2 regions of the Pseudoalteromonas sp. SG44-1 genome follow, and region 1 is predicted to be linked to the other one. Evidence: predicted binding sites of a transcription regulator. Region 1 holds the regulator's gene; the other holds the start of a gene.

Region 1 (15,784 bases):
TACTTCACGCGTACGATCAGGATCAGGGTGTAAGCAGTTTTTAACTTGGATCATGTTATTTTGAATAATTTCTGGTTGCGGCGCAACAAAAGGACTACGTAGTTGCTGTGCATTGTATTCAAAGTGCTCAAATTGGGTCAGTTTTGGAATAGCCTCTACCTTAGGTGTAGTGCTGGCTTTTACCTGATCAATAAATTCTTTTTGCTCAGAAGTATCATCGTTACATGCGCTCACCAAAATACCGCTGAGTAAAACAAAGGCTAGTTTTTTCATTTTTTAGCCCCTACTTTCTTCACGCCGCCTTCATAGCGGTAAGTTTTGGCAACCACGCTAAATGTCAGTTTGCCTGAGTCTGAACTATTAATTGAAAAGTCATGCAAACTTACTATACGAGGAAGTTGCGCCACTTTACCAACAAAATCACCAAACTCATGGTAGCTACCTATTACTTCAATTTTAATCGGTAACTCAGTATAAAATTCTTTTTCCACTTCTGGTAACCAGCCAATTTTAAGAAAGGTTAAGCCACTGGTCGTGCCCACATAAGATAAATCATCAAGTAAGCCTGGTGTTTCGTTTGAAGTCGGTAAGCGCTTTAGTAGTAAAGAAAACTTTTCTTCCATTTCAACCATTTGTTGACGGTAAATTTCTAGATTACTGGCCACAGCATATTTCACTCGATAGGTACTGCGTAACTCAACTTCTTTACTAACTGCATTGTGGTAGCTATCTATTTCATCTGAAACCAATAAGCTGTAACTAAAAAACAGCACCAAGGCAGCTACAAAAGTACAGCAAATAACCTTGACAACTATTGGCCAATCGCCGATATTTTCAAGCTCAATTTCGTTCCATTCAATCTCTGTTAACGCTTTGATATCAAGGTTCATTATTTAACCTCTCCAATCTTATCAAAGGGTTTTACATAAAATTCCATATTAAAATCACTCAATAAACGAGACGATTTCTCCCCTGCAATAATGCCTTGCATTGTCGGCTTTTCGAGCAGATAGGAGTTTTGTACTTGGCGCAACATGTTTGACAAATAATTATTTGATTCGCTACGCCCAACCACATGAATTGCACTACCACGGCGCTCTAACTTAGTTAGATAAACACCCGTTGGTACAATTTTGGCAACTTCATCCATAATTTGTGTGCCTAAATTACGACTACTTTGCAGCTCTTCAATTAAGCGCATACGTTGCTGTAAGTTTTCTTTCTTTTTATCTAACTCACGAATTTCACTAATACGCCGATCTAATTGCCCTATTTCAGTTGAAAGGTAATTATTTTTAATATTTTGACCGTCTCGTAAACCACCGTAATAGCTACTCAATAAATACATACTGATAAAACTGCCAAGCACCACGAAAAATAAAATAGTGACAAATTTATTCTGCGATTGTTTTCGCTGCTGTTCGCGCCACGGCAGTAGATTTATATGTGGCATGATGAAAAACTCCTTAATGCCAAACCTGTCGCTATTGCAAATTGAGTACGATGACGCTGTAACACATTGCGATCGACATGGTGGGAAATATCCATATTTTCAAAAGGCTCAGCCACTATGGTATGAATACCTAGTTCTTCAATTAGCAATCGTTCAAGGCCATCAATCATCGCTGTGCCACCAGTAAGCACAATGTAATCGATTTGATCTTTGCCACTGGTAGTTAAAAACATCTGCACTGCGCGGCGCACTTGCTGTAATAATGAGGTTTGAAATGGTGCCAATACTTCAAACGTGTAGTTAGGCGGAAGATCGCCTGTAGTTTTGCCTATTTCAGCTTCATCAAAACTTTTATTATAATAAGCTACTATGCTGTTAGTGTATTGATCACCACCAAATACTTGGTCTCGGGTGTAAATCGTTTCACCGCCAAGTACCACACTTACCAACATAAGTACCGCACCAATATCGACCACTGCTACACACTTATTAAATGCATCGCTTGGTAATTGCTGATAATACACATCCATTGCGCGACTCAGCGCATAGCTTTCTACATCAACTACTTTTGCTATTAAACCAGCTGATTCTAAGGCACCAACACGGGCTTCAACACTTTCGGTACGCGCAGCTGAAAGCAACACATTCATTTTGGAAGGATCGGCTTCGTTGGTACTGAGCTTTTCAAAATCTAGGCTAACTTCATCTAAAGGATAGGGAATAAGGCTGTCCGCCTCGATTTCTATTTGCGACTCAAGCTCTGCATCGCTAAGCGTAACATCCATAAAAATTACTTTCGTAATGACGGTTTGTCCCGATACAGCCACTGCTGCCGAACGAATTGACTTAGGTAACTTACGCTTTAGCTTAGTAATGATATTACCAATTGCCTCAATATCTTGAATATTGCGCTCAGCCATTGTACCTTTTGGCATTGGCTCAATTGCTAACGCTTCGAGCCTGTAGCCACTGTCCGTTTCATTCAGCAACACCGCTTTTATAGCATGTGAACCGATATCTATCCCTACCATCATCGATGAAGACTTACTCAATAGTTGACTTAGCATGTTCGCAACTTGGCCTTTGTTTTAAGAATAAACAAGTTATAATTTTTATATGAAAAAATACTATTCATTTTTTAATCAATATATACTAGCAGTCTCCGATTCTAATTGGGAGTCCATTTAGGGAAAATATAAGTGATTTTATTGAAACGAACTTTACAATTTTTTATCATCTGCGCGTTTTTAGGGCTCATTACCTTAGTAAGCCTTTATTATTACGTTAAATCTGATATCCCCAGTGTGCAAGTTTTAAAAGACGTGCAATTACAAACTCCTATGCAAGTCTTTTCGAAAGATGGTTTGTTAATCAACCAGTTCGGTGAAAAACGTCGCATTCCAGTGACTATAGAAGAGATCCCACAACCACTCATAAATGCTATTTTAGCTACTGAAGATAACCGCTTTTATGACCATATAGGTATAGATCCTATAGGTATTTTACGTTCAGCGCTCGTATTAATTTCAACTGGTGAGAAAAAACAAGGCGCAAGTACTATAACAATGCAGTTAGCTCGTAACTTCTTCTTAACACGTGAAAAGGCCTATATCCGTAAAGTAAAAGAGATCTTCATTGCGTTACACATTGAGAACTTACTTACCAAGGATGAAATACTCGCTTTATACCTAAATAAAATAGAGTTAGGTAATCGTGCTTTTGGTATCGGAGCCGCTGCACAAGTCTATTATGGAAAGCAACTAAACGAGTTAACTTTAGCGCAAATGGCAATGATTGCAGGCTTACCAAAAGCGCCGTCAGCTTTAAATCCGATCAGAAACCCAGTTCGCGCCAAGGCACGCCGTAATGTGGTACTCAGACGTATGCTCGATGAAGGTTATATCTCTCAAGCAGACTACAACCAAAGCTCTCAAGAACCAATTACGGCAAAATTTCATGGTGCCGAAATAGACTTATATGCGCCTTATATATCTGAAATGGTGCGTGCAGAAATGGTCGCTCGTTATGGCTACGAAAAAGCCTATAATACCGGCTTTAAAGTTTACACCAGTGTTGAATCTGACGTACAAGCCGCAGCGCAAAAAGCACTCGTTGATAATCTTCATGCATACGATATGCGCCATGGCTATCGTGGCCCAGAGCAGCAACTGTGGGATTTTGAAACGCAACCTGCCCTAAGTTCTAGTGAAATTTTAGCAAAGCTAAAACCGGTAAAAGAAATTGCCCCGTTATTAACAGCAGCAGTTTTGTCTGTAGCAGATCAAACGGCAACAGTGTTATTAAAAAGTGGTGAGCAAGCCACTCTAGACTGGGATAATCTCAAATGGGCACGCAAATACATTACGCGTTACCGTCAAGGTTTTCCTCCAAAAACCGCTACCGACATACTCAATCCAGGGGAGCAAATTTGGCTACGTAAAAATGACGATGGTAGTTATCTACTCAGCCAATTGCCTGAAGCGTCAAGTGCATTAGTATCGCTGGATCCGAATGATGGTCGCATTAAAGCGATTGTTGGTGGCTATAGCTTTGAACAAAGCCAATATAACCGAGCCGTGCAAGCAAAACGTCAGGTAGGTTCTAACATTAAGCCGTTTATTTATTCAGCGGCGCTGAATAATGGTTATACCTTAGCGTCTATTTTAAATGATGCACCAATCAATCAATGGGACAAGAGCCTAGGGGTCGCATGGCGACCAAAAAACAGCCCTGCGATATATAACGGCCCAATCCGTATTCGTCGTGCTTTAGCACAATCGAAAAACGTTATTTCGGTGCGCTTACTACGCGGGGTAGGCTTGCAGCGCACAGCTGATCACCTATTAAAATTTGGCTTTCAAAATAATGATATCAATCGCAGTGAATCGCTAGCTTTAGGTAGTGCGTCAATTACTCCTTTAGAACTTGCCCGTGGCATGAGCACATTTGCCAATGGCGGTCATTTGATCACCCCTTATTTCATTAATGAGATTCAAGACTCTGCAGGTAATGTGTTATTTAAAACAGAACCACTATTAGCGTGTGATCCCGTTACTCCTCCGCTAACAACGACTCAATTTGAGTCTACTTCTGAGTTAAATACCAGCCAAGCTGCAAATCATTGTGCGCCGCGCATCATATCTAAACAAAACGCGTTTTTGATAGCCGATGCGATGAATAGCGCAATTTGGGGAGGCGGTAGTTGGGCTCATAAAACGGGTTGGAGTGGCACCGGCTGGCGTGCTCAGGTATTAGATCGTCGCGATCTTTCCGGTAAAACGGGTACTACTAATGACTCTGTCGATACTTGGTTTAGCGGCTTTAACCGTAATGTTATGACCTCGGTCTGGGTTGGATTTGATAATCCAGGTAACCCGCTTGGTCGCTCGACGTATAATAACAACATGGATAATACCCAGATCTCTGGTGCAGAATCTGGTGCTAAAACAGCTCAACCAGCATGGATTGACTTTATGCGAGTAGCACTCAAAGATAAGCCAGAAGCACCAATCGAGCCACCTGAAGGATTAGTGTCGGTACGAATCGATTTAGCAACGGGACTCTTGAGTCAAAAGAACGATTACACTAGTCGCTTTGAATACTTTGAAAAAGGCACCTCGCCCACTAAGTATGTGATGCAGCATGTAGAAAACGTTTTTGAAGAAGAAACTAAAACAGAAGAAGAGCTGTTTTAATATTACTCTATCGCGATATAAAATCGCTGCTACATAAAAAAAGCGCCAATCGGCGCTTTTTTTATTTTACAAACTCAGAGCTCATTTTAAGTTTTGTATTAACCAATATAAATCAGAATGCACGCCTGCTGCGGTAACTTCTTTGCCTGCACCAGGACCTTGGATCACCAACGCATTATCGCTATACCACTGACTGTTGATAACAAAGATATTATCACCTGGAGTTAAGTTAGCTAAGGCATCACCCTGTGTTGCATAAGCCAAACCGACTTTAGCGGTTACTTTGCCATCAGCAATTGTTAACGCACCGGTATAACGCAGTACTTTGTTTTCTTTGCCAGCTAACTGCGCTTTTTCAGCAATAAAGTCATCAAGCAACTGCTTATTAGCTAAAAAAGACTGCCAATCACCTTGCGCTAGTTGCTCTGGCATCAACGGTGTTAAGCCAATCTCATCAAGCTCTAAGGTGAGCCCTAATTCACGCCCTAAAATTAATAGCTTACGCTGCATATCACGCCCAGATAAATCTTCCCGTGGATCAGGCTCGGTGTAACCCATTTTTTGCGCTTGCAACACTAAATCGGAAAACGCCACACTGCCATCATAACTGCTACACAACCACGATAAAGTGCCTGAGAACACGCCTTCAATATGGGTAATACTGTCGCCACTGTTTTGTAAATCAGCTAACGCAAAATTAATTGGTAAACCCGCACCAACACTGGTGTTATAACGCCATAATAAGTTACGTTCAGCTAAATTACGGCGTAAATTTTGATACCAGTCATTATTTGCAGTGCCCGCATATTTATTAGCACTGATCAGGTGACAATCTAAATTTACAAACGCCGGGTAAAGCTTACTAAACGCTTCACTAGCAGTAATATCAATCAGCACTTTGTGTTCGTAATCGAGTTCGCTGATACGTGTCAGTAAATCAGCTTCTTGGTAATCTATTGCTTCGTTTTGCCACTGTGACTGCCATTGCTCAAGCACGATACCACTTGGGCTGAACAACATAGAGCGCGAGCGTAATAAACCAACCAGCTTAACGCTGAAGTGTTGCTGCAAACGATTAAGCTGCTGACTTAGTTGCTCAATAAATACTTCACCAACATTACCAAGGCCAGCAACAATAATGGCAAGCTCTTGGCCTTTGTTAATCAACTTATCATGCAATAAGGTCAACACATCACTATCAATAGATTGATCCGTTAGTAGTAATATGTAGTCTGCGTCTTGATGGCTAAAGCGCGGCACTAAACTTTGCTCACTAAGCACTTGCGTTGCTTGTTCAAATAATTGCGCTACATCATTTCGTGGCGCCACAACAGCGCAACCATGTAAGTTCGACTCAATAATATTAGCGCGCCCTTGCAAATGACTCACCACCTGATGAGTCGCTGCTGCCGGCACTAGTAAGTAGGTATCGCCGTTTTTAATAAAATGATGCAAGCTGTGTTGAATAAGCTGACTTAATTCGCCAATTTCACCGCCACGCAACTGATCAATGCGCAGTAAATCAATATTTTCTAAGGTAGTGATAAAACGCTTAGCTTTGCTGTAACCTTCTTTGACAATTTCTGTCGCGCTAGCTTCGCTGTCGTAACTACTGCGAACGACTAACTTGATATCAGTATTTTTTAATGGCGAGAGAGTTTTAGCATGTAACACTGGGTTGCCCAAACGCGCCAGTAAGTTTGCTTGGCCACGACATACTTTAGAATACTTAATCGCTTTTTTTACTTTACGAGGGTCGGTACTAAACACCCCTTGGGTATCAGTCCAAATTGATACCTGACTAGCATGACAATAACTGCTTAACAAAGTCGCGCTGTAATCACTGCCATTGCGCCCCAAAGTAACGGTATTTGCTTGGCAATCAGCGGCTATAAAACCAGTAACAATATTAATGCAATTGGCTGAAATTAACTCGGCACAGGCTTGTTGATTTTTTTGATGTAATAATTGCCCATCATTAAGGGTAAACAATTGACGAGCATCAACATCTTGAGCTGCAACATTTAACTGTTTTAAATAGCTAGCCAATAATCGTGCCGACCAAACTTCACCGTGAGCAAGCAATGCGGCTTCCTGTAAGCTTTGCTGTTGAGTTTGCTGTGCAATTAAGGCTAGCTCCTGTTCTAATACGTTTAATGCCGTATGTCGCGCTGCTGGACTCAATAACTGCTCGATCAAAGTACGTTGATGATTATCAAGCTGCAATAATATATCACTCACTGCCTGTTGATCACCTTGCTGGTAACTCTGCCATAGCGTAACTAACGTATTGGTAGTTTTACCGGCTGCGGATACCACCACACAATCACCGGCTTCCGTATGGGCTAGAATAATATTTGCTACGGCCTGATAACGCTCTGCAGAACTAAGGCTAGAACCACCAAATTTATGAACTATATTTACCATTTTTTATTACCACAAAGCCGTATGTGCAGGAGTCAGTTTAAATGAGTTTGATTGCTCATCATCTTGTTGTTGAACAGAGGAAGCAATTACTTTTACGCCGTGCTGAGCTTGACCTGGTTTCACTTTATTGAATACACGATCTAAGTCAGCGATTAAATCTTTTACATCTTCAATGCCCACCGAAATACGGATCAGGGTATCACCTACTCCCGCAGCAAGACGAGCAGTTGCCTCCATACCTGCGTGGGTCATAGTTGCAGGGTGACAAATCAAACTCTCAACCCCACCTAATGACTCAGCTAAGCTAAATTCTTCTAAGCTGGTCAAAAATTCTGCAGCATCATTAATATCACCTTTGATATCAAAGCTTACCATGCCACCAAAACCACGTTGCTGCTGTTTAGCGAGTTCATGCTGTGGATGAGATACTAATCCAGGGTAATATACTTGGCTTACATAAGGGGAGTTTTCTAGATATTGGGCAATAATAAAGGCATTTTCTTGATGCTGACGTAAACGAACATTCAAAGTACGTAAACCACGTAACGTTAAGTAGCTATCAAACGGGGCACCGGTAATGCCAATGTTATTAGCCCACCAAGCAAGCTCATCACCCAACTCTTGGGTAGCGGCGATCACCGCACCACCAACAACATCTGAGTGACCGTTAATATATTTAGTGGTCGAATGCACCACAATATCAACACCAAACTCAATTGGGTTTTGCAAAGCAGGTGATAAAAATGTGTTATCGGCACCAACCAACGCACCGCACTGCTTAGCAATCGTGGTGATCGCTTTAATATCGGTTAACCGTAAGATAGGATTACTCGGTGTTTCAATCCAAATTAGCTTTGGTTTTATCTCAAGAATTTTTTGATGATTTTCAGATTTAGTTAAATCTAAAACCACTAACTTTAATAAGCCACGCTTTTCAAGTGAGGTGAATAAGCGGTAACTACCGCCATAGCAATCATGTGGGATCACTAAGGTATCGTCACTGTTTAGCAGCTGAGTAGCTAAATGCACCGCAGCCATGCCCGTTGCAGTGATAATCCCCTTAGCGCCACCTTCAAGCTTAGCGAGCGTTTCAGCGAGTAAATCACGGTTTGGGTTGCCGCTACGGCCATAATCATATTGGCGCTTTTTATCAAAATCAGCAAATGAGTAGGTGGTCGATAAATGAATGGGAGGCACAACCGCGCCGTGATGTTTATCTGCATCAATACCATTGCGTACTGCAATGGTTGCTTTATTCTTTTGACTCATACCGTCACCTAAAATTAAATGGATGTTTAGACGTCTAAAAGGTTAGAGGATCAAATTTAATAAGTCAAAGCATTTATGCGGTTTTAGCCGCAAGATTAGAAGTAAAAACATTTAAGCTGCTAGATGGCTAAAAAACAAGTATTTGACTATCTTTTTTAACACGATAGAATTTCGCCATCTTTGCGCTGCAAAAGGTCGCGCAAACAATTAACAACCTGAGGCAACGATACATCCTATGGCTAAATGGAATGGTGAATATATTCACCCATACGCAGAACACGGGAAAAAATCAGAACAAGTTAAAAAGATCACCGTTTCGATCCCGCTAAATGTATTAAAAGTTTTGACTGATGAGCGTACTCGTCGTCAAATTAATAATCTTCGCCATGCAACAAATAGCGAATTACTTTGTGAAGCATTTTTACACGCATTTACTGGCCAACCACTGCCAAACGATGAAGATTTACGTAAAGATAATCCAGAGAAAGTGCCTGAAGAAGTGAAAAAAATCATGCTTGAGATGGGTCTCGAAGTACCTGTACTCAACGAAGATTAAGTTATCATTTGTATATATTCCTGCTTCAGGAATTGGCTACAAAAAAACCTCAGTAACGTAAGTTACTGAGGTTTTTATTATTGTGCCATTACCAATTGCAGCTAAGCAGCTACTCCATGTAGTTTTCCGGCATATCAATTTGTGCAACACCAGAATCAATTGCCGCTTGCGCTACTGCTTTGGCAATGCGCGGTAATAAACGCGGATCCATCGGTTTTGGAATAATATACTGCGCACCAAATTCAAGTTTCTCAACACCCGCCGCTTTTAATACTTCCGCTGGTACTGGTTCTTTAGCAATGCTACGAATAGCGTCAACCGCAGCAATTTTCATTTCATCATTAATTTTGCTTGCACGCACATCTAGCGCACCACGGAAAATAAATGGGAAACACAGCACGTTGTTAACTTGGTTTGGATAATCTGAACGACCCGTTGCCATGATTAAATCATCGCGAGCACCATGAGCAAGCACTGGAGAGATTTCTGGATCTGGGTTTGAACAGGCAAATACTACAGGTCGATCAGCCATTAGCTTAAGATCGTCAGGAGAAAGTAAATTCGGGCCAGATACACCAACAAATACATCGGCATCAGCAATAACATCTTGCAGTGTGCGCTTATCTGTATTGTTAGCGAATAACTGTTTGTACTCGTTTAAATCATCACGACGAGTATGAATAACGCCTTTACGATCTAACATGTAAATATGTTCACGCAATGCGCCACACTTGATCAGTAGCTCCATACACGCAACCGCTGCGGCACCGGCTCCTAAACAAACGATAATCGCATCTTCGATTTCTTTGCCTTGTACTTCAAGTGCGTTGATCATACCAGCAGCCGTTACAATCGCGGTACCGTGTTGATCGTCGTGGAACACTGGAATACTACAACGCTCGATCAATGCTTTTTCTATTTCAAAACACTCTGGCGCTTTAATGTCTTCTAAGTTAATACCGCCAAACGTATCAGCGATGTTAGCAACTGTATTGATGAAATCTTCGGTGGTATTGTGTTTCACCTCAATATCTATCGAATCTAGACCCGCAAAGCGTTTAAATAATAACGCTTTACCTTCCATAACCGGTTTTGAAGCCAATGGACCTAAGTTACCTAAACCTAAAATAGCGGTGCCGTTAGTAATAACCGCAACCATATTGCCTTTACCAGTGTATTTGTAGGCATTAGCGGGATCAGCAGCTATTTCACGTACCGGTTCTGCAACACCGGGGCTGTATGCGAGTGCAAGATCCTGTACGGTTTCAGCTGGCTTTGTAAGCTCAACGCTAATTTTTCCTGGAACGGGGTGCGAATGGTAATGTAAAGCTTGTTCACGAAAGTCTGACATAACGCGATTTTATCCTGCAAGTAAGTTAAGTTGAAAGTGAGAGTAAGCAGTTCTTATATCTTATAGGGAACGATACCTATATTATAATTAAATTCAAGCAATATCAGGTCTATCCTGTTATATGCTATATCCGTTCATTTTATGCGTTTTGTCAGCATTTTTTGCAAAAAAGCTTCAATTTTCGGCTATAAAAACGCCACAAAGCATCAAAAAACCCATCTTGAAATGCTCATTATGCAACGCTTTAAAGCAAAAATAATGGCCTATGACTAAAAACCATCAAAGTAAGACGTTAACAACATTTAACCGCAAAAGACCTAACTTTACCGACAAAAACGTTTAATTTATCGCTTTAACGAGAATGACAATATAGTCAACAAATCACTATTTGTCTGTTATTTACTCGCTATACTGGATATAAAAGTGGGAAATAGTCACAACATAATGAATGCGTAAAGCTGGAGCACTAGAGCAAGAAATAAAGACTAAAAGGCGGTGTTTTTAATAAATAGCAGGCATAAAAAAAAGCACCCTAAGGTGCTTTTTCCGACAAAACAACAAGAATTACTTGCTGCTAAGTGAACCGAAACGCTTGTTAAAGCGATCAACACGGCCACCTGTGTCTAAAACTTTTTGCTTACCAGTGTAAAACGGGTGACACGCAGAACATACGTCTAAGTGAATGTCTTTACACAGAGTAGAACGAGTTTCGAATTTATTTCCACATGAACATGATGCTGAAATTACTTCGTACTTAGGGTGAATACCTTCTTTCATAGAAACCTCTAGTTAAGGCCGCATCGCTCTCCAAACCCGGAGTCTGGCACCATACGTCGTTAAAACAAATTATTTAGGACGCGTATTCTAAGCAACAACCCCACTTGCTACAAGCTTTAAATGTCGTTTTTGCTAATAAAATGAACAAAAGTTTTAAAGAAGGTATTTGCAGGTAGGTTTTCAGCCATAATTTTAGTACATTAACTCCCTTATTCGTTCTTGTTTGGGTTGTTATGAGTTTTGTTGAAGTTGCTATAAAAGTACCGTTGCATCGCACCTTTGATTATCGCATTCCAGAGCAACTCGATGGTTTATCAGTGATGCCTAAAGTCGGTGCGCGGGTATGGGTGCCATTTGGTAATCAGCGCAAAGTTGCGGTCGTACTGGCGCTAAAAACCAACACCGATGTGCCGGTTAATAAACTTAAAGCAGTGCTTGAAGTGATTGATGATGAAGCCGTTTTATCAGAGCGACATATCGAATTATTGCGTTTTACTGCGCGCTATTATTGCTACCCACTAGGTGAAACAATTCATATCGCCCTGCCTGGCGCGCTGCGTCAAGGACTGTGCCCAGATAAAAGCAGTATTAGTATGGTGGCACTTACTGAAAAAGGCGCTAAATTACCGTCTTTAAAAGCAAAGAGCCAACTAAGCTTACTCAAACAACTGGCAGATTCGGGTAAATCATCACTTACAGAATTAAAAGCGCTGGGGTTTAGTAAAAAAACTATCGACAGCTTACTTAACAAAGAGCTGATCAGCCAAACGATTGAACACGACAACCAATGGCAACAACAACTTCCCACCGTAGGCACTAAGCCGACTCTAAATAAAGAGCAAGCAGTAGCCTGTACCACCATTAATCAAGCGGTCGGTTTCAATAGCTTTTTACTAGAAGGTGTTACTGGCAGTGGTAAAACCGAGGTTTACTTACAATGCCTTGAAGAGGTTTTAAAACGCGGTGAACAAGCACTCGTACTAGTGCCTGAAATTGGCCTTACGCCACAAACGGTTAATCGATTTCGTCGTCGCTTTCCTGATACGCCGATTATGCTGTGGCATTCAGCACTGACCGATAACGAACGCTTACAAACTTGGCGCTTTTGTGAAAAAGCCAGTTGCGCAATTGTGATTGGTACACGTTCGAGTATCTTTTTACCATTTTTAAAGCTTGGTATGATCATTGTTGATGAAGAACATGACGGTTCATTTAAACAACAAGATACCTTACGTTACCATGCCCGTGATTTAGCCGCATACCGCGCTTTTCAACATAAAATACCGCTGATTTTAGGCTCAGCAACCCCGGCGCTCGAAACCTTGCATAAGGCAATTCATAATAAATACCAACTGCTGAGCCTAACGCAACGTGCGCAAACCAGTACCGACAATAAATTTCAGCTGATTGATATGAAAGGCCAGCCGGATCAAGCTGGTATAGCCCATGCCAGTCTTGCCACTATGCGTCAGCATTTAAAACGAGGCAAACAAGTGATGGTATTTCTAAACCGTCGCGGTTTTTCGCCTACCCTGATTTGCCATGAATGTGGTTGGTTAAGTGAGTGCACACGTTGCAGCACTAGTGCGACTTTTCACAAAGCCATCGGCCAGATGATTTGCCATCACTGCGGTGAGCAAGAACGCGTGCCGCATCAGTGTCCAGACTGTGGTAGTACACAAATATTTCCTAACGGCAAAGGCACCGAACAAATAGAAGAGTTTTTAACAACCGAGTTTCCTGATACCCCGATTAGCCGGATTGATCGCGACTCAACGCGTCGTAAAGGCAGTTTAGAAAAAGCCCTAGACGATATAAACCAAGGCGGTGCAAGGATTTTAGTTGGCACCCAAATGCTTGCCAAAGGTCATCACTTTGCTGATGTGAGCTTAGTATTGATCCTTGATGTCGACGGCGGCTTGTACTCGTGCGACTTTCGCGCCACAGAGCATTTAGCACAATTGGTTACTCAGGTGGCTGGCCGTGCTGGGCGCAGTGGCGAACCAGGTCATGTATTATTGCAAACTCACTTTCCCGAACATCCTTTATTACAAGATTTAGTCAATAATGGTTATCAAGATTTCGCCCGTTTTGCACTGCAAGAGCGCGATGACGCACAGCTACCACCAATAACTAATATGGCGATTGTCCGCGCTGAAGGTCACAACATAAAGCAAGTGGTCGATTTTTTAACAGATTTAGTTCCAGTCCAAGGTCTAACTGGTATACAATTGCTAGGTCCGATCCCTGCACCGCTCGAGCGAATTGCGGGGAAATATCGCTTTCAATTGCATATTCAAGCGCTCGAACGCCCTCTATTACACCAATATCTCGCGCAAATGGTAGACTACTTAAGTACCAGTAAATTAGCGCAAAAGGTGCGATGGAGCTTAGATGTAGATCCAATAGATATGATTTAAGGTTAGAAGCCCAATACCACCATGGCACAACACGATTTTATTAATAAAAAACCGGGCAACCGTAATAGCAAAAAAACAGCGCCACCGAAAAAACCATTCCCCGTATTATTAGTACTGGTTACCGTACTACTTGTTGGCGGTTTTAGTTTTGGTTTATGGTATGTCAAAACCAATGCAGATCCAAAGCTGGTTGAACAACAAGCAAACCCAACACCTGCAAAAGTGCAACAAGAGTTGCCTAAACCACGCCCTCCTGAATTCATAAAAGAAATCAAAGAGCATGAAATTCAAGTTGAAGTAAGAGAGCTTGAACAAAAAGGCCCTTATGTAATGCAATGCGGTTCGTTCAGAACCCATGGCCAAGCAGAAACCTTAAAAGCTAAAATCGCATTTGCCGGATTAATCGCCGAAATTCGTGAAACAACCGGCACTAACGGTGTCTGGTATAAAGTGCGTTTAGGTCCTTATAAAACCAAACGTTTAGCCGAAAGTGATAAAAACAAACTAAAGCGTAACAAAATAACTGGTTGCGGAATTTGGAATTGGACTTGATTTTAGCCCATTAACCCATATTAACTCATCATCAATCGCTTTTAACGAGTCGCCCCTGTGACTCGATGATGAGGAATAACATGACCACTATTGTAAGTGTACGTCGCGGCGATAAAGTCGTCATTGGTGGCGATGGCCAAGTTTCACTTGGTAACACCGTAATGAAGGGCAACGCCCGCAAAGTTCGACGCCTTTATAATGGCAAAGTGATCGCCGGTTTTGCTGGCGGCACTGCTGATGCCTTCACCCTGTTCGAACGTTTTGAAAGCAAGCTTGAAATGCACCAAGGCAATCTAACCAAAGCCGCAGTTGAAATGGCTAAGGATTGGCGTAGCGATCGCGCCTTGCGCAAACTCGAAGCATTGCTTGCTGTTGCCGACTCCACAGCCTCACTGATAATTACTGGTAACGGTGATGTTGTGCAGCCTGAAAATGATTTAATTGCCATTGGTAGTGGTGGTAACTTTGCCCAATCAGCTGCAACTGCCCTACTTGAAAACACCGATTTAAGCGCCCGCGAAATTGTTGAAAAAAGCCTGACAATTGCCGGCAACATTTGTGTATTCACAAATAACTTTCAAACCATCGAAGAATTGTAATAGGAACTGCTATGTCTGATATGACTCCCAGAGAAATCGTTCATGAACTTGACCTGCATATAATTGGTCAAGCAAAAGCAAAAAAAGCAGTGGCTATTGCCCTTCGTAATCGCTGGCGCCGCATGCAATTAGATGAAGATCTTCGCGCTGAAGTAACGCCGAAGAATATCCTAATGATCGGTCCAACCGGTGTTGGTAAAACTGAAATTGCCCGTCGTTTAGCAAAACTTGCCAACGCGCCTTTCATTAAAGTCGAAGCGACTAAGTTCACTGAAGTGGGCTATGTTGGTAAAGAAGTTGAAACCATCATTCGCGACTTGGTTGATGTATCAATCAAAATGACCCGTGAACAACAAACTAAAAAATTCAAACATCGCGCAGAAGAAGCTGCCGAAGAACGTATTTTAGATGCACTACTGACTCCAGCTAAAGATTCGTCTGGTGAAAGCCAACGCGATGAAGGCTCTTCAACGCGTCAGATCTTCCGTAAAAAATTACGCGAAGGTCAATTAGACGATAAAGAAATTGATATTGATTTAGCCCAAGCACAACCAAATGTTGAGATCATGGCACCACCTGGTATGGAAGAAATGACCAACCAGCTGCAGGGCATGTTCCAAAATATGGCGGGTGACAAGCGCACTAAACGCAAACTTAAAATTAAAGAAGCGTTTAAATTATTGGT
Region 2 (15,784 bases), on a different contig from region 1:
CCTATTTTTAGTACTAACTTCATTCGTCGTACTTGGCTTATTGAAACCGACAGTGGCGCTAAAATTGAAGTAGTGTTAGATAAAGGTGAAGTATCTGCATCGGGTTTGATGGAGCCAATTTGTGAGCTTGAAATTGAACTGGTTGAAGGCAGCCGCGATGAATTATTTGCTTTAGCAGATAAGTTAGTGAGTCAAAGTAATATTCGATTAGGGCTATATTCTAAAGCAGCTCGTGGTTATCGCCTTGCGGATGAAAAACCACTTAAGCCAAGTAAATCAATTGGCTTTGTATCGTTACCTAAATATGCAACACAAGAGCAAGCACTTATAGCCGCAATTGGCTTTGGTATTCGTTTTGTACAAAAACATGAACAGTGTTATTTCGATAAACCGAGTTTAAAGACTCTGAAACGAGTGACCGATGGTATTAGTTTAATCCGTCATACGTTTTGGTTATTTGACGATATTGTTGATAAAAACACCACCGAGCTATTACGCACCGAGCTAAAATGGCTATTAAGTGAATTAGCATGGGTTGAAAACGCGATTCAACTAAAAACCTACACATCTAAGCGCCACGCATACTATAAAAAAATCAACAGTGCACCTGAGTTAACGCAAGTTATTAATGACTTAAAAGAGCTACAGCCAAGTATTGATGATATTAATCGGTTGTTTCATAGCGCTCGCTATAACCGCTTATTATTGTCTTTAACCACCTGGCTGGTGGATAAGCAATGGCGTAAAAGTTGGGGGCAAGTACAGTTTCAAGCAGCTGAAAAACCAGTCGCTGAGATTGCTAATCGATTATTTGAAAAAGATTGGCAAGACCTTCATCAGTTACTGCCAGAACAAAAAACACTGACTGTTAAGGATTACTTGGATTTACGTATGCGTTTAGAAAACAGCTTACTCAGTGGTAACTGTTTAGGTTCGTTATTTGAAAAAGATGAACGCAGTGAGTTTCGTATTCCATGGTTAGATATTTCACACGGCATGTACGAGCTCAGCACGCTTGAGTATCTAAAGCAGTTATGTGCAGGACAAGATGATGAAGAGCTGGCAAAAATTCAAAGCTGGCTTGAAAGAAAGTCTGAATTCTTGGTCGACGCAATGGAACAAAGCCGCTTAGCTTCATATAAAATATCACCTTACTGGCAGTAATCGCGTTTAAGCCAGTACATAGGGAATACACATGGTACGGCGGGTATTATTACTAATGCTGCTCTTTAGTGCCGATGCGCTCAGTGATGTTCAGCATTGGCAACTCTGGAAACAGCATGATGGTGCAAGTGTGTACTACAAAAAACATGATAATGGTATTTTTGAAGTGCAGGCTGAGATCACTATTGAAGGTGTCACGGCCAATGACTTTATGACATTGCTAAGTGATACTAACAGCGCGCCGTTATGGATTGATAATGTTACCCATGTGAAAGTGTTGGAGCGATTAAGTCCCTCAGAAACTATTGTACATACCGAGTTTGAGTCGCCGTGGCCACTCACTGATCGCGATATGGTTAGTTACTCATGCTACCAACAACTGAACGGCACCCAGACTAAGTTAACGATTACAGCAAAAACAGGGGAGCTTGCAAAGCGCCAAGCTGTGATCCGTATCACTGATCTAAAAGCACATTGGTTATTAACTCAACATAGCAGTGAAGGGCAATCATTGTTAACTATAACATATGAAATATACGCTAATCCTGGTGGTGCAATTCCGCATTGGCTAAGCAATAAAGTGGGATTAGAAAGTGCAATGCATACCTTGCTTGCTCTTAAATTACGCCTAATCAATAAAACCTATCAAACCAATCAGCAAGTAAGCCAAGTTGGTAATTGTAGTCACATCAATAAACAATAGCGTGTTAATTCTAACAATTGGTATAATCTGGATAGCTAGTCAACTCCTTGTTACTACTTTGTTTAATTGAACTTTTATTACAAATAATTACAAAAAAAATATTGTTGCTGTAACTTAAATCGGTAATACTCCCGCGCTGGGAACATACTACTTTAAGGACCGTAAAGTGTTTGCATCATCAGTTGCAGGATCAAGCCGTTGGTTTTCATTTGTTAACGAAAGTTGGCGCATCGCTACATTATGGCTAGCGGGTGTTCTATTGTTTATGAGCTTTCGGGTTTTCTTTTTAGTCTACTTTCATGACCGGATCACCACACCAATTGATCTTAACGTTATTTTAAACACCTTAGAAACAGGGTTTGCTTTTGACTCAGCTGCCAGTGGTGTGTGTTTTAGCATTCCTTTTTTATTAAATTGTATTTTACAGCCGATGCGCTTAGGTCATTGGGTAAGAATGGTGCGTAACTTTACGGGTAAGCTTTTTTTTGTAGTCGCTATTTTACTCTGTATAACCAGTATTACGTATATTGCAGAGTACGGTAGCCAATTCAATTACTTTATGTTTGAAGGGTTGCACGATGATCAGCAAGCAATTGCTTTAACCGTGATTGAACAATATCGGCCATGGGGTAGTTTTCTGGGGTTATTAGCACTGTTGGTGGTTGCATTTAAGTTATGCGAGCGCGTTGATAAGCAGTCGAATAGCTTTTTACAGCGCATTTTTACTGACTGTAAATGGAAGCGTACGTTGTTAATTAGCATCATTGTGGTGTTATTTATCTGTGCTATTCGTGGTTCTTTTGAGTCTCGTCCGGCATCACGAAAGTGGTCTGCGGTAACGCCGGACCCATTTATTAATAATTTGGTGATCAATCCATTTCGCAGCTTTTTTTATGCCATTAAAGATTACAACGATCTACAAAGCCATGGCGTAAACGGTGAAAATCCATATTTAAGCCATAACTCAGGGCTTGATGCCTTACCTTTAAATGCGCTGAGTAAACATACGACAGCGCCTTTGTTAGCTGCACCGTCACAGGTATTTGTAATTGTTATGGAAAGTTATGATTCTTGGCCGTTACAACAAAAGTATGCTGCACTTAATTTAACTAATCAGTTAAAAAACCTAGCTAGTAAAGGTATTTACCTAGATAACGTTTTACCTGCAGCTAGCAGTACCATGAATTCGCTATCCAGTATTGTATCTGGGATCCCTTATGCAGGGGTTAATATGAGTTTGATTGGGCCACAAAACCCAAGTAGCAAGCTATCGTTATTTAATCAATTCGAGCAGTTAGGGTACACCAGCCAGTTTTTTTATGGTGGTTTATTATCGTGGCAAAATGTCGGTGAGTACGTTCTATCCCAAGGTGTTGATAAGGTCTATTCAGCTACCGATGCTGGTGGTAAAGGTAGCGCCGGTGTCTGGGGCATTGATGATGGTCAGCTATTTGATTTGGTAGCAGAAAAAACAACGAAAAAAAGTTTTAATGTGATCCTCTCAGGTAGTTATCATGGCCCGTTTAATCTCGATTTAGATAAATATAACTACCCTTATAAGTCGGTTGCAGATTATCCAGCTGAGATAAATAAATTAGCTGGGGAGTTATTAGATCCTTATGTATTAGGGCACTTATGGTATGCAGATAAAATGCTGGGTGAGTTTGTGGCTAAGATGGAGCAACGTTATCCAGATGCATTATTTGTCATTACCGGGGATCATTATAGTCGCCGTAACTTTCATCAGCGCCCAAATTTATATGAGTTAACTCATGTGCCGATAGTGATTTATGGCAAAGGTGTTAGTGCAGATTTAGTGCCTGCGCAACAAGTGGCAAGCCATATGGATATCGCTCCAACATTATTAGATTTAATTGCGCCAGCAAATACTCAGTTTTATAGCATGGGACAATCATTATTTAATGCAGCGCCAGATAGGAGGGTATTTGGTTTTCAAACAATACGTCACAATGAACAGCTCTGGCGTGGTGATTTATCGGCGCTTTATGAGTATTATAGGGTTAATGAGCGGGATAAAACTCAGCTTTTACCGGCAACACCATCGCAATTTGTTGAAATTGATGCACAGACAGAGCAAGCATATACCCAGTATATGGCGACAGCTTGGCAGTTATTAACTCAAGGCATGGATTAAGGTAATGGTTTTACCCATCACCCGATAAGCAACACTTACACGCTAAAGATCATAAAATGACTAAACCAGAAATTAACTTAGTAAACAAACCCAACGGCATAGGAATTGGGCGTATTTTAAAAGCAACTAAATGCTCAATTAAAGGTTTTAAAGCCGCATTTAAGGAAGAGTCGGCCTTTCGTAATGAGCTTGCGCTAGGGCTTGTATTATTGCCATTATCATTTTGGCTAGCGCAATCATTACAGCACTGGGTGATACTTATAATCAGCTTTTTGTTATTGTTGATTGTTGAGTTGCTAAATTCAGCAATTGAAGCATTAACAGATCGAGTCGGTGTTGAATATCATGTGTTATCAGGGCGAGCGAAAGATATTGCTTCAGCGGCTGTGACATTAGCACTGATAGTGTTATTTATTGTATGGGCTGTGGCTGGGTATGAAAAGATAATTACATTGATAGGTTAGGAAGTTAGGCAAAACGTTACAGGCTTTGAGCAACGAGTTTATCTCGCGACAAACACTTATCCTTCGCGGTGGCAAGCCACTCGCCTACAAGTAATATCCACCGCGCTCCTGTAGGTCGCCATTTATGGCGACAAGCCTATTTACCTCCGAGGGTAGGAGGCGCTGTGCGCTACACCGAGAAGACAAAAGTAAAGTTAATTACTTACAGGTTTTTCCTCTATGAGCTCGGTGAACTCTGTGGTGAAATTATAAAAAAAATAGGTTTGCACCAAGAGTAGTGAATAAGGGGGGAAATACCACTGGCTTCGAACACGCCCTAACTCCTAGCCACTTCCTAGAACCTAGTTTTAATTGTGCGGGGTAAACCCGCGCCTATGTCTGGTAGCAGCGAGTTTACCTCGCGACAATAACCTAGGCATTTACAACAATATAATCAGCAGGCATAAAAAAAAGCGCCAATTGGCGCTTTTTTGTATTCACACAATGGCTAATATTAAAGACCAGCTGCTGCGCGAAGTGCGTCTGCTTTATCTGTGCGTTCCCAAGGGAATTCATCACGACCAAAATGCCCGTAAGCTGCAGTTGGTAGATAAATAGGGCGCTCAAGATCAAGCATTTTAATTAAGCCATATGGACGTAAGTCAAAGTGTTCACGAATCAATTCAATTAAACGTGATTCTTCAAGCTTGCTGGTACCAAATGTTTCAACACTGATTGACGTTGGCTCTGCAACACCGATTGCGTAAGAAACTTGTAGCTCACATTTGTCAGCAAGGCCCGCAGCAACGATGTTTTTAGCAACGTAACGTGCAGCGTACGCAGCTGAACGGTCAACTTTTGATGGATCTTTACCTGAGAATGCACCGCCACCGTGACGAGCCATGCCGCCATAGGTATCAACGATAATTTTACGACCAGTAAGACCACAGTCACCCATTGGGCCACCGATTACAAAACGGCCAGTCGGGTTAATGAAAAACTTAGTTGCACTAGTGATAAGCTCAGCAGGCAGTACCGGCTTGATAATTGTTTCCATCACAGCTTCTACTAAATCTTTTTGTGAAATGTCTTCACTGTGTTGAGTAGAAAGTACCACAGCGTCAATACCTACTGGCTTGCCGTTTTCATATGCAAAAGTAACTTGTGATTTTGCATCAGGACGTAACCAGTTAAGCTCGCCGCTTTTACGTACTTGCGCTTGACGCTGTACTAAACGGTGTGAGTAAGTGATTGGTGCAGGCATTAATACTTCAGTTTCGTTACATGCGTAACCAAACATTAGGCCTTGGTCGCCAGCGCCTTGTTCTTCTGGGCTAGTACGGTCAACACCTTGGTTGATGTCAGGAGACTGCTTACCAATCGTGTTTAAAATTGCACACGAGTCGGCATCAAAACCCATATCAGAATGAGTGTAGCCAATTTCACGTACAGTTTTACGTGTGATTTCTTCGATATCAACCCATGCGCTAGTAGTGATTTCACCACCAACCATAACCATACCAGTCTTTACGTAAGTTTCACACGCAACACGGGCATGAGAATCTTGTTCTAAGATGGCATCTAGTACCGCGTCAGAGATTTGGTCCGCGATTTTATCCGGATGACCTTCAGAAACAGATTCAGAAGTAAATAAATGTTTTGCCATTGTCTTTGCTCACAAATATTGCGCTTCACAAACGTCGGTAAGAGCGCTAAAAAATTTAGGGGCGTATTTTATCTAAAACAACGATAGTTGCATAGTTTTTTTACGCCTAGACGTCTAAATAAAATTACTAATAACTTTTTGTTCTTAAAAAAAATTCATAATGCCCAATTTAATCAGGTTTTTAATTGCATACAGCCCCTACAATAAGTAAGAATGGATCTTCAAATGAATACACACAATAACCAGCGCAAATACAGTAAAGGTAGGAGAATCCATGCCGTCTCGCAAAGAACTTGCAAATGCTATTCGCGTCTTATCAATGGACGCAGTACAAAAGGCCAAATCAGGCCACCCTGGAGCCCCTATGGGCATGGCTGATATCGCAGAAGTACTATGGCGCGATTATCTAAACCACAACCCAACAAATCCAGAGTGGGTAGATAGAGATCGATTTATACTTTCCAATGGCCACGGTTCAATGCTTATTTATTCTCTATTGCATTTAAGTGGTTATGATTTACCAATTGAGGAAATTAAAAACTTCCGTCAAATGCATTCAAAAACACCAGGACACCCAGAATATGGGTATGCGCCAGGTATTGAGACTACTACGGGCCCACTTGGTCAAGGGATCACTAACGCGGTAGGTATGGCAATTGCTGAAAAAGCATTAGCCGCGCAATTTAACCGCGAAGGTCACGATATTGTTGATCACCACACATATACTTTCTTAGGCGATGGTTGCTTAATGGAAGGTATTTCTCATGAAGCATGTTCACTTGCCGGCACATTAGGCCTAGGTAAGCTTGTTGCGTTTTGGGATGACAACGGTATTTCAATTGATGGTGAAGTTGAAGGTTGGTTTAGCGATGATACACCTGCACGCTTTAAAGCCTACGGTTGGCATGTAGTAAGTGACGTTGATGGCCATGACTCAGACGCTATCCGCGCAGCCATCGAAGAAGCACGCAGCATCACCGACAAGCCAACACTAATTTGTTGTAAAACAGTTATCGGTTATGGTTCACCAAATAAATCAGGTAGCCATGATTGTCACGGCGCACCACTAGGTGAAGACGAAATCAAAGCAGCACGCGAGTTCCTTGGTTGGACTGGTGAAGCATTTGAAATCCCAGCTGATATTTATGCACAATGGGATGGCAAAGAAAAGGGTAAACAACTTGAAGCTAACTGGGATGAAAAATTTGCCGCGTACGCCGCTGCACACCCAGAACTAGCCGCTGAATTTAAACGCCGTACTAGTAGTGAGTTGCCAGCAGATTGGGCTGAAAAATCACAAGCATATATTGAGCAACTAGACGCAAATCCAGCAAACCCAGCATCACGTAAGGCATCGCAAGACGCACTGAATGCATTTGGCCCATTACTGCCTGAATTTATGGGCGGCTCAGCTGATTTAGCGGGTTCTAACCTGACTATTTGGAAAGGCTCTAAAGGCTTAACACGCGATGATGCCAGCGGTAACTACATCTATTACGGTGTTCGTGAGTTTGGTATGTCGGCGATTATGAATGGTATTGCACTGCATAAAGGTTTTATTCCTTACGGCGCAACTTTCCTAATGTTTATGGAATATGCACGTAATGCAGTACGCATGGCTGCACTTATGAAAGTGCCAAGCATTTTTGTATACACCCACGATTCAATCGGTTTAGGTGAAGATGGTCCAACTCACCAACCAGTAGAGCAAATTGCTAGCATGCGTTTAACGCCAAACCTAGTTAACTGGCGCCCGTGTGACCAAGTTGAGTCTGCGATTGCATGGCAACAAGCGATTGAGCGCCAAGATGGTCCAACATCACTTATCTTTACTCGCCAAGGCCTTGAGCAGCAAACTCGCTCAGCGCAGCAATTAAGCGACGTTAAAAAAGGTGGTTATGTACTGAGCTGTGATGGCGAGCCTGAGCTTATCTTAATCGCAACTGGCTCTGAGGTGCAATTAGCACAAGATTCAGCGGCAGAACTACGTAAGCAAGGTAAAAAAGTACGCGTTGTATCAATGCCATCAACAGATGCATTTGATGCGCAAGATGCTGCATACAAAGAAAGCGTATTACCAGCTGCAGTTTCACGCCGCGTAGCAGTAGAGGCAGGCATTGCAGACTACTGGTATAAATACGTAGGCCTAAACGGCGCAGTAGTAGGTATGACCACCTTTGGTGAGTCAGCCCCTGCAAATGAGCTGTTTGAGCACTTTGGCTTCACGGTAGAAAACATCGTAAACAAAGCTAACGAATTGTTTTAATCTTTACGATTGAAATTTAAAAGCCCGCACTGTGGTTACACAGCGCGGGCTTTTTGTGTTTGGCCGGTAGGTTGGGTAGAGCGCAGCGAAACCCAACGAAGGGAATTTGAGCCGTCAGCCGTCAGTCATAAGCTTTCAGCTGTCAGTTTTAGAATAGTTAAGCGTAAGCGACTTGACGCGCTAAAGCACGACCTACACTGTTAGCCCGAAGCCCGAAGCCCGAAGCCCATGAGTATTTTTCACATCACTACACTTGCATGCTATGTGTCCTTAAGGCAATGTGGTCGCAGTTAAATTATAAATCAAAGAGCAGGAGTGAGGATGTCTCAGTTTGATAATGTAAGTGTTGTTAAAGCAGCGAACGTATATTTTGACGGTAAAGTATCAAGTCGTACCGTGGTTTTTGCTGATGGCAGCACTAAAACGTTAGGTTTTATGCAACCGGGTGAGTTTGAATTTGCTACGAGCAAAAAAGAATTGATGGAATTAAACGGCGGCCAGTGGGATGTATTACTCCCTGGTGAGACGAAATGGCAAACGATGTCAGCAGGGGAGTCTTTTAACGTTGATGCTAACGTTACCTTTCAAGTAAAAGTGACTGACTTTGCTGATTACTGTTGTTCGTATACTTAATATACAAATCAAGTGACACGCTGAAAGCCCGCCATGCGCGGGCTTTTGCATATTTAATGTGACTAAATTGATCTACATCAGCTGTAATAACAAATAAATTTCATATTTATGCTTTTCTGCCTTGTGTTAATCTAAATAGCCCCCAATACTAGTTATGAGGTAACATAAAAAAGGATACCCTATGAAAATTAATCTTTCTGGTCACCATGTTGACGTTACTGACTCTATTAGAGAGCACATCAACGAAAAATTTTCAAAAATTGCGAGTCATTTTCCATCTCTGATCGCACTAGATATCATTCTTTCAAAAGAGCATCATAAGCTCCAAGCAGAAATCAGTACCATATACGAAGGCGCGCGTTTATCCGTTAAAGGTGAGAACGAAGTTCTTTATCCAGCTATTGCAAACGCGGCTAAAAAACTCGATGCAGCACTAAAGCATCGTAAAGGCCAAATTAAAGCCAATTTACATGAAAAACCGGTGAGCACTACACCTGAAATTGCTCATGAAATTATTCAAGAAATGGACCTACGTTAAATAATAAAGACGCTAGATCTTAGGCAACTAGGATCTAGCGATTTACATCTAAAGGACTAGTCCTCTAAACCTCCGCTTTACTCTTTATTTCTTAATTAAAACGCTGTAACTTGCTTATTATTAACCATAAGTAATAAGTACACAGATGCAGTCAGCAGTATCAATTTGGCAAACTCGTTTAAACGCACTAGGTCCCGGTATTTTAATGGCGACCGCTGCAATTGGTGGCTCACATTTAGTGGCATCAACGCAAGCAGGGGCTATTTTTGGCTGGCAGCTATTTTGGTTAATCCTCGTTGTTAACGTGCTTAAGTATCCATTTTTCCGCTTTGGTATCGAGTACACGCTAGCCACAAAAAAAAGCTTAGTTGAAGGCTATCAAAGTAAAGGCCCATGGTTTTTTTATAGTTTTATTGGCTTAAATATTATTGCTGCGGTGGTCAATACTGCTGGTGTGCTGCTATTAACGGCCAGTTTATTACACTACGCTTTACCTATTGCTATTTCAGTGACTTTACTGTGTTGGTTGATCCTCGCCGTTTGCTTAGTCATTTTATTACTCGGGCACTTTAAAGCACTCGATAACGTCGCAAAGGCTATTATGGGGCTACTTACACTAGCAACAGTCATTGCCCTAGCTATTGCATTTAGTAACGGCCCAATGGCACCTGCTGATTACATTGGCCCATCTCCCTATGAACTTGCTATGCTGGGTTTTATGGTGGCATTGATGGGCTGGATGCCTGCACCGATTGAAATCTCAGCATTAAGCTCATTGTGGCTTAAAGAAAAACAAAGCCAACAAACGGTAACTAGAGCGCAGGGGTTATTTGATTTTAATTTAGGTTATTGGTTAACCGCAGGGCTGGCATTAGTATTCTTTTCACTTGGTGTGCTAGTGCAATACGGGCAAAGCGCGAATATAGAGCTCGGCGGCGTGGCATTTGCTAAACAGCTTATTGATATGTATGCCCTTACCATAGGTGAATGGGCACGACCATTAGTTTCAATTATCGCGTTTTTGTGTATGTTTGGCACAACTTTAACCGTGCTTGATGGCTACGCCCGCACATTAAACGAATCACACAAGTTATTAGGTTTTAAACAAAGTAAGCACAGCTTAAATATCTGGTTGATAGTACAGTCTTTGGCGGGGATGGCGGTGATCTTATTCTTTAAATCAGCCCTTGGCCCTATGCTTACTTTTGCTATGACGCTAGCATTTTTGACCACGCCGATTTTTGCATGGCTGAACTTCAGCTTAGTTCGCTCAGTGCCAAGTATTCAGCATTCCAAAGTAATACAAAGCTTGAGCTGGTTAGGACTGATTTATTTAGTTGGCTTTGCGTTGGTGTTTTTGGTTTGGAAGCTTGGTTAACAGCAAAGTAGTTAATTGGAGTTTGCGCGGGGTAAACCCGCGCCTACGTATTGGTAGCAGCGAGTTTACCTCGCCACGGGCTGCGAGCTTCGAATACTAGAACCTAGCTACTACCTAAAACCTAGCCCCTATTTTTCAATTACTTCAGGCTTACTTGAAAAAATCATCGTCGTTTTTAGCAAGCATAGCTTCAATATCTTCAATCATATCTTGGCTTAAATCATCTGCAGAGGTTATTGGTGCAGAGATTTTATTGTTTTCAAACGACCATTCGCCTAAATCAATTAACTGACAGCGTTTTGAACAAAAAGGGCGGTGCGGACTTTTTTCTGACCATTCGACTTGGGTTTTACACGTTGGGCAGCTTACAACTGTTGGCATAACATCTTCTCATACATATTGTTTACGATTTATAACTCTAAAACCTAGAAAGCTAGGTTTTAGGATCTTAAAAACTAGTTACTCGGTTTATCTCGGCTAATGAAGTCATACCGGCGGCAGCTTTTCTGAGGCCTGATAAACGCAAGTTATTAAAGCCTGACTTTAACGATACTTCAGCAATTTCTAGTGAATTACCGCCACGCATAATGATTTGCGCTATTTCTGGAGTAATCTGCATTACTTCATAAATACCCACACGACCTTTGTAGCCATCAGTGCAGCTATCGCAGCCTTTGGGTGCAAATAAAGTGAGTTCAGTTATTTGTTCAGGGCTAAAACCTTGGCGTTGTAACTCTTCGTCCGGCAAGCTTTCAGGTGCTTTACATTTAGGGCATAAACGTCGAGCTAAGCGCTGTGCGATAATTAAGCTAATCGAGCTGGCAACGTTATAAGCAGGTACACCCATATTAAGTAAACGGGTTAGGGTTTCAGGTGCAGAGTTAGTATGTAAGGTCGATAATACCAAGTGACCAGTTTGCGCCGCTTTAATAGAAATTTCAGCGGTTTCAAGATCTCGGATCTCACCGACCATCACCACATCAGGATCTTGACGTAAAAACGCTTTTAGCGCATTAGCAAAGGTCATCTCTGCGCGCGGGTTAATTTGTACTTGGTTGATACCTTCAAGGTTAATTTCAACCGGATCTTCTGCAGTGCTAATATTACGCTCTGGTTGGTTAAGAATATTCAAACCAGTGTAAAGCGATACTGTTTTACCCGAGCCGGTAGGGCCGGTAACTAAAATCATGCCTTGCGGTTGTTGCAGCGCATCCATATAGAGCTTTTTCTGCTCAGGTTCGTAACCCAGTACATCAATGCCAAGCATGGCACTGGATGAATCAAGGATACGCATTACTATTTTTTCGCCCCACAAAGTCGGCAGCGTACTTACCCGGAAATCGATACTTTTACGTTCGGTGATTTTAAGTTTGATACGGCCATCTTGTGGTTTACGTTTTTCGGCAATATCTAAGCGTGCCATTACTTTTATCCGCGCTGATAAACGCGTAGCTAAGCTGTTCGGCGGGCTGGCCATTTCATGTAAAATGCCATCGATACGAAAACGCACGCGGTATTTATGTTCGTAAGGTTCAAAGTGTAAATCCGAGGCGCCTTTTTTAATTGCATCCATCAAAATTTTATTGATGTATACGATAATTGGGGCATCGTCTTTTTCGTCTTCGCCGTTGTTTTGTATTTCGCGAGGGCTTTCGGTATCTAAATCACTAAATTCTTTAAATTCTTCATCGCTAAGATGCAAGCTGCCCGATGCATCAAGCAGCTGTTCTATTTTTGCTTCAAGCTGGCGATAATCAACGACGACTACCTCACATGCAAGCCCTGTACTGAATTCAAAGTTTTCAAAAGCACCATAATCAGTCGGATCCGACGCGGCAATGTAGAGTTTACGGCCTTTTTTAATTAAAGGCAGAATATGATGATCTTTGATCAGTTTTTCTTTAACAAGCTCTTTGGGGATCAGCTCGACGTCAAACTCACGTATATCAAAATAAGGCACTCGGAATAAGTCGATGCATTGCTCGGCAAGTTCATGACCATCAATACCGCTGCATTTTGCGATCAACTCCGCAGTTGAGCCATACTCACGTTGTTTGAGTTTGACTGTTTCTGCGTCAATACGGCCAAGCGTAATAAACTTTCTAAGTAATGGTGAATTAATATTCATTGCGCACCTTGGTTAGATCCTTTCATAGCCAGCAATTTATCAGAAAAAAGAATGGTATAACATCAGTCTTGTCGATTTAAGGTAATTTGACAACAAAAAGCTAAAAAGTTTTTGTTTATCACAACCGTTATCATCTTTATGAGTTAACTTTAGCCGTTAGTTGTAAGTAGTTTTGATGAAGTTGCATTATATCCTGCTCAACTAAATGCAATGGGCGGTTGTTATCAATCACATCGTCAGCTCGGTGGCGTTTATCCTCGCGTGACATTTGTGCGGCGATAATACTGCGTGCTTGCTGCTCAGAGGTGTTATCGCGGGCGATAGTACGCTTGAGTTGTATTTCTACAGGAACGTCAATCACTAAAGTGCGATCACAATATTGCTCAAGACCATTTTCAAATAACAGTGGTGCGACGAGTACCACATATGCGCTGTTTGCAGAGTGTAAATCAGTAAGAGTTTTTTCACGGATCAGTGGATGCAGTAAATTATTAAGCCAAGTTTTTTGCGCTGTATCAGCAAAAATAATCTCACGTAATTGCGCCCGGTTTAAACTGCCGTCGGGGTTTAGCACTTGGGCACCAAAATGCTCACTAATGGCAGCTAAACCAGGGCTATGCGGTTTGACTACGTGGCGTGCAATAATATCAGCATCAACTACGGTAATAGCGAGTTTTTCAAACATGGCACTAACGGCGCTTTTTCCGCAACCAATACCGCCGGTTAAGCCCAGCACCCAATTTTTCATCGGTTTATGAGTGGATGCATTCATATTAATAACCTAACAAATTAAAATAAAATACTTGGATTTGTGTGCCCCATAACAAAGTAACCCAACCTGCAATGGCTAAATAAGGCCCAAATGGAATTGGCGTGGCTTTATCTTTGCCTTGAATACTCAATAACGCGATACCAATAATAGCGCCCACTACACTCGATAATAAAACAATGGTGAGTAATGATTGCCAGCCAAGCAATGCGCCAAATACCGCCAGTAATTTAAAATCACCATAGCCCATGCCTTCTTTACCGGTGAGCAGTTTAAATAGCCAAAATACGCTCCAGAGGCTTAAGTAACCACATGCTGCACCAATAATGGCATCTGTTGGGGAGATAGTGATGCCCATTACCGCAGCAATTAATGCTAACCAGACTAAAGGTAAGGTGAGTTGGTCAGGCAGTAGCATATGATCAATGTCAATAAAGGTCAGGGCGACGAGCACCCAAGTAATTAAAATATACAGTAGTGCCTGCTCAGTCGCGCCAAAGGTGTAGGCCACTATTAAGCTTAAAACCGCAGTAAGCATTTCAACAATTGGGTAACGTACTGAAATTGGGTTACTGCAACTGGCGCAGCGACCTTTTAACAATAACCAGCTAATAACAGGAATGTTTTGCCAAGGCTTAATTGCCGTTTTGCATTTTGGGCAGGTCGAGTTGGGCTTGATCAGATTAAACTCAGTTTCTGTATTATCAGCTTTTGTAGGTTTTAAATCGTCAGCCAGTAAAACACGGCATTCTGTTTGCCATTCACGTTGCATCATTATCGGCAACCGGTAAATAACTACATTCAAAAAACTGCCAATACACAGGCTCACTAAGCCAACAGTGAGTAAATAAAACCATAATTGGTTTTGCATAACAGTGATTATATCGAGAAAGAAATTTTGCATTCGCTAAAACCTAAAATCTAAAAACTACTAAAAGCCCGCACTTACGTGTATGTAGCAGCGAGTTTATCTCGTGACTGTTTATACATTTACACCGATAAACTTATTTTACCACCGAGGGCACAAAGACGCTGCGCGCTACACAGAGAAACCAAAGTAAAAAATCACTTATTTTTTCTCTGTGTTCTCGGTGGTGAATTAATCACTGACAGAACTTGAATCTATTGCGTAGGGTAAACCCGCGCCTACGCATTGTTAGCTGCGAGTTTACCTCGCGACTGTTTATACATTTACACCGATAAACCTATTTTACCACCGAGGGCACAAAGGCGCTGCGCGCTACACAGAGAAACCAAAGTAAAAAATCACTTATTTCTTCTCTGTGAACTCGGTGGTGAATTAATCACTGACAGAACTTGAATCTATTGCGCGGGGTAAACCCGCACCTACGCATTGGTAGCAGCGAGTTTACCTCGCGACTGTTTATACATTTACACCGATAAACCTATTTTACCATAGAGGGCACAAAGGCGCTGCGCGCTACACAGAGAAACCAAAGTAAAAAATCACTTATTTTTTCTCTGTGTTCTCGGTGGTGAATTAATCACTGACAGAACTTGAATCTATTGCGCGGGGTAACCCCGCGCCTACGTATTGGTAGCAGCGAATTTATCTCGCGACTGTTTATACATTTACACAAACAAACTTATTTTACCACCGAGGGCAGGAGACGCTGCGCGCTATACAGAGAAACCAAAGTAAAAAATCACTTATTTCTTCTCTGTGTTCTCAGTGGTGAATTAATCACTGAAAGAACTTGAATCTATTCGCGGGGTAAACCCGCGCCTACGCATTGGTAGCAGCGAGTTTACCTCGCGACAATGAGATTATTTTCGCGGTGGCAAGCCACTCGCCTACAAGTAATGCCCACAGTCAAAAACCTTTCTGCACAAAGAGTAGAATGAGAGCAAATGAGAAATGCGCCACGGGCTTCGAATACACCCTAGCCACTTCCTAGCACCTATTTTTACAATTACTTC

What was found. The regulator MetJ, encoded in region 1, represses methionine synthesis genes. The targets are predictions, from matches to a motif close to TAGACGTCTAGACGTCTA.
Region 2: the regulator MetJ is predicted to act here: its motif matches at 6,231-6,248, upstream of metK (methionine adenosyltransferase).

Annotation. Positions count from the first base shown of each region.
Region 1 is NZ_JACJEW010000004.1:73,711-89,494, reverse strand. It holds gene H5187_RS03015 (pilus assembly protein PilP) at 1-273, opposite strand, end outside; gene H5187_RS03010 (type 4a pilus biogenesis protein PilO) at 270-890, opposite strand; gene H5187_RS03005 (PilN domain-containing protein) at 890-1,453, opposite strand; gene H5187_RS03000 (pilus assembly protein PilM) at 1,441-2,520, opposite strand; gene H5187_RS02995 (penicillin-binding protein 1A) at 2,653-5,148, shown strand; gene metL (bifunctional aspartate kinase/homoserine dehydrogenase II) at 5,230-7,575, opposite strand; gene metB (cystathionine gamma-synthase) at 7,582-8,844, opposite strand; gene metJ (met regulon transcriptional regulator MetJ) at 9,080-9,400, shown strand; gene H5187_RS02975 (malic enzyme-like NAD(P)-binding protein) at 9,510-10,751, opposite strand; gene rpmE (50S ribosomal protein L31) at 11,316-11,528, opposite strand; gene priA (primosomal protein N') at 11,762-13,948, shown strand; gene H5187_RS02960 (SPOR domain-containing protein) at 13,970-14,500, shown strand; gene hslV (ATP-dependent protease subunit HslV) at 14,581-15,099, shown strand; gene hslU (HslU--HslV peptidase ATPase subunit) at 15,111-15,784, shown strand, end outside.
Region 2 is NZ_JACJEW010000053.1:4,512-20,295, forward strand. It holds gene H5187_RS18720 (CYTH and CHAD domain-containing protein) at 1-1,164, shown strand, start outside; gene H5187_RS18725 (START domain-containing protein) at 1,196-1,867, shown strand; gene H5187_RS18730 (LTA synthase family protein) at 2,034-4,022, shown strand; gene H5187_RS18735 (diacylglycerol kinase) at 4,079-4,486, shown strand; gene metK (methionine adenosyltransferase) at 4,980-6,131, opposite strand; gene tkt (transketolase) at 6,406-8,397, shown strand; gene H5187_RS18750 (pyrimidine/purine nucleoside phosphorylase) at 8,719-9,030, shown strand; gene hpf (ribosome hibernation-promoting factor, HPF/YfiA family) at 9,212-9,568, shown strand; gene H5187_RS18760 (NRAMP family divalent metal transporter) at 9,774-10,946, shown strand; gene yacG (DNA gyrase inhibitor YacG) at 11,097-11,327, opposite strand; gene pilB (type IV-A pilus assembly ATPase PilB) at 11,395-13,074, opposite strand; gene coaE (dephospho-CoA kinase) at 13,211-13,846, opposite strand; gene H5187_RS18780 (A24 family peptidase) at 13,848-14,747, opposite strand.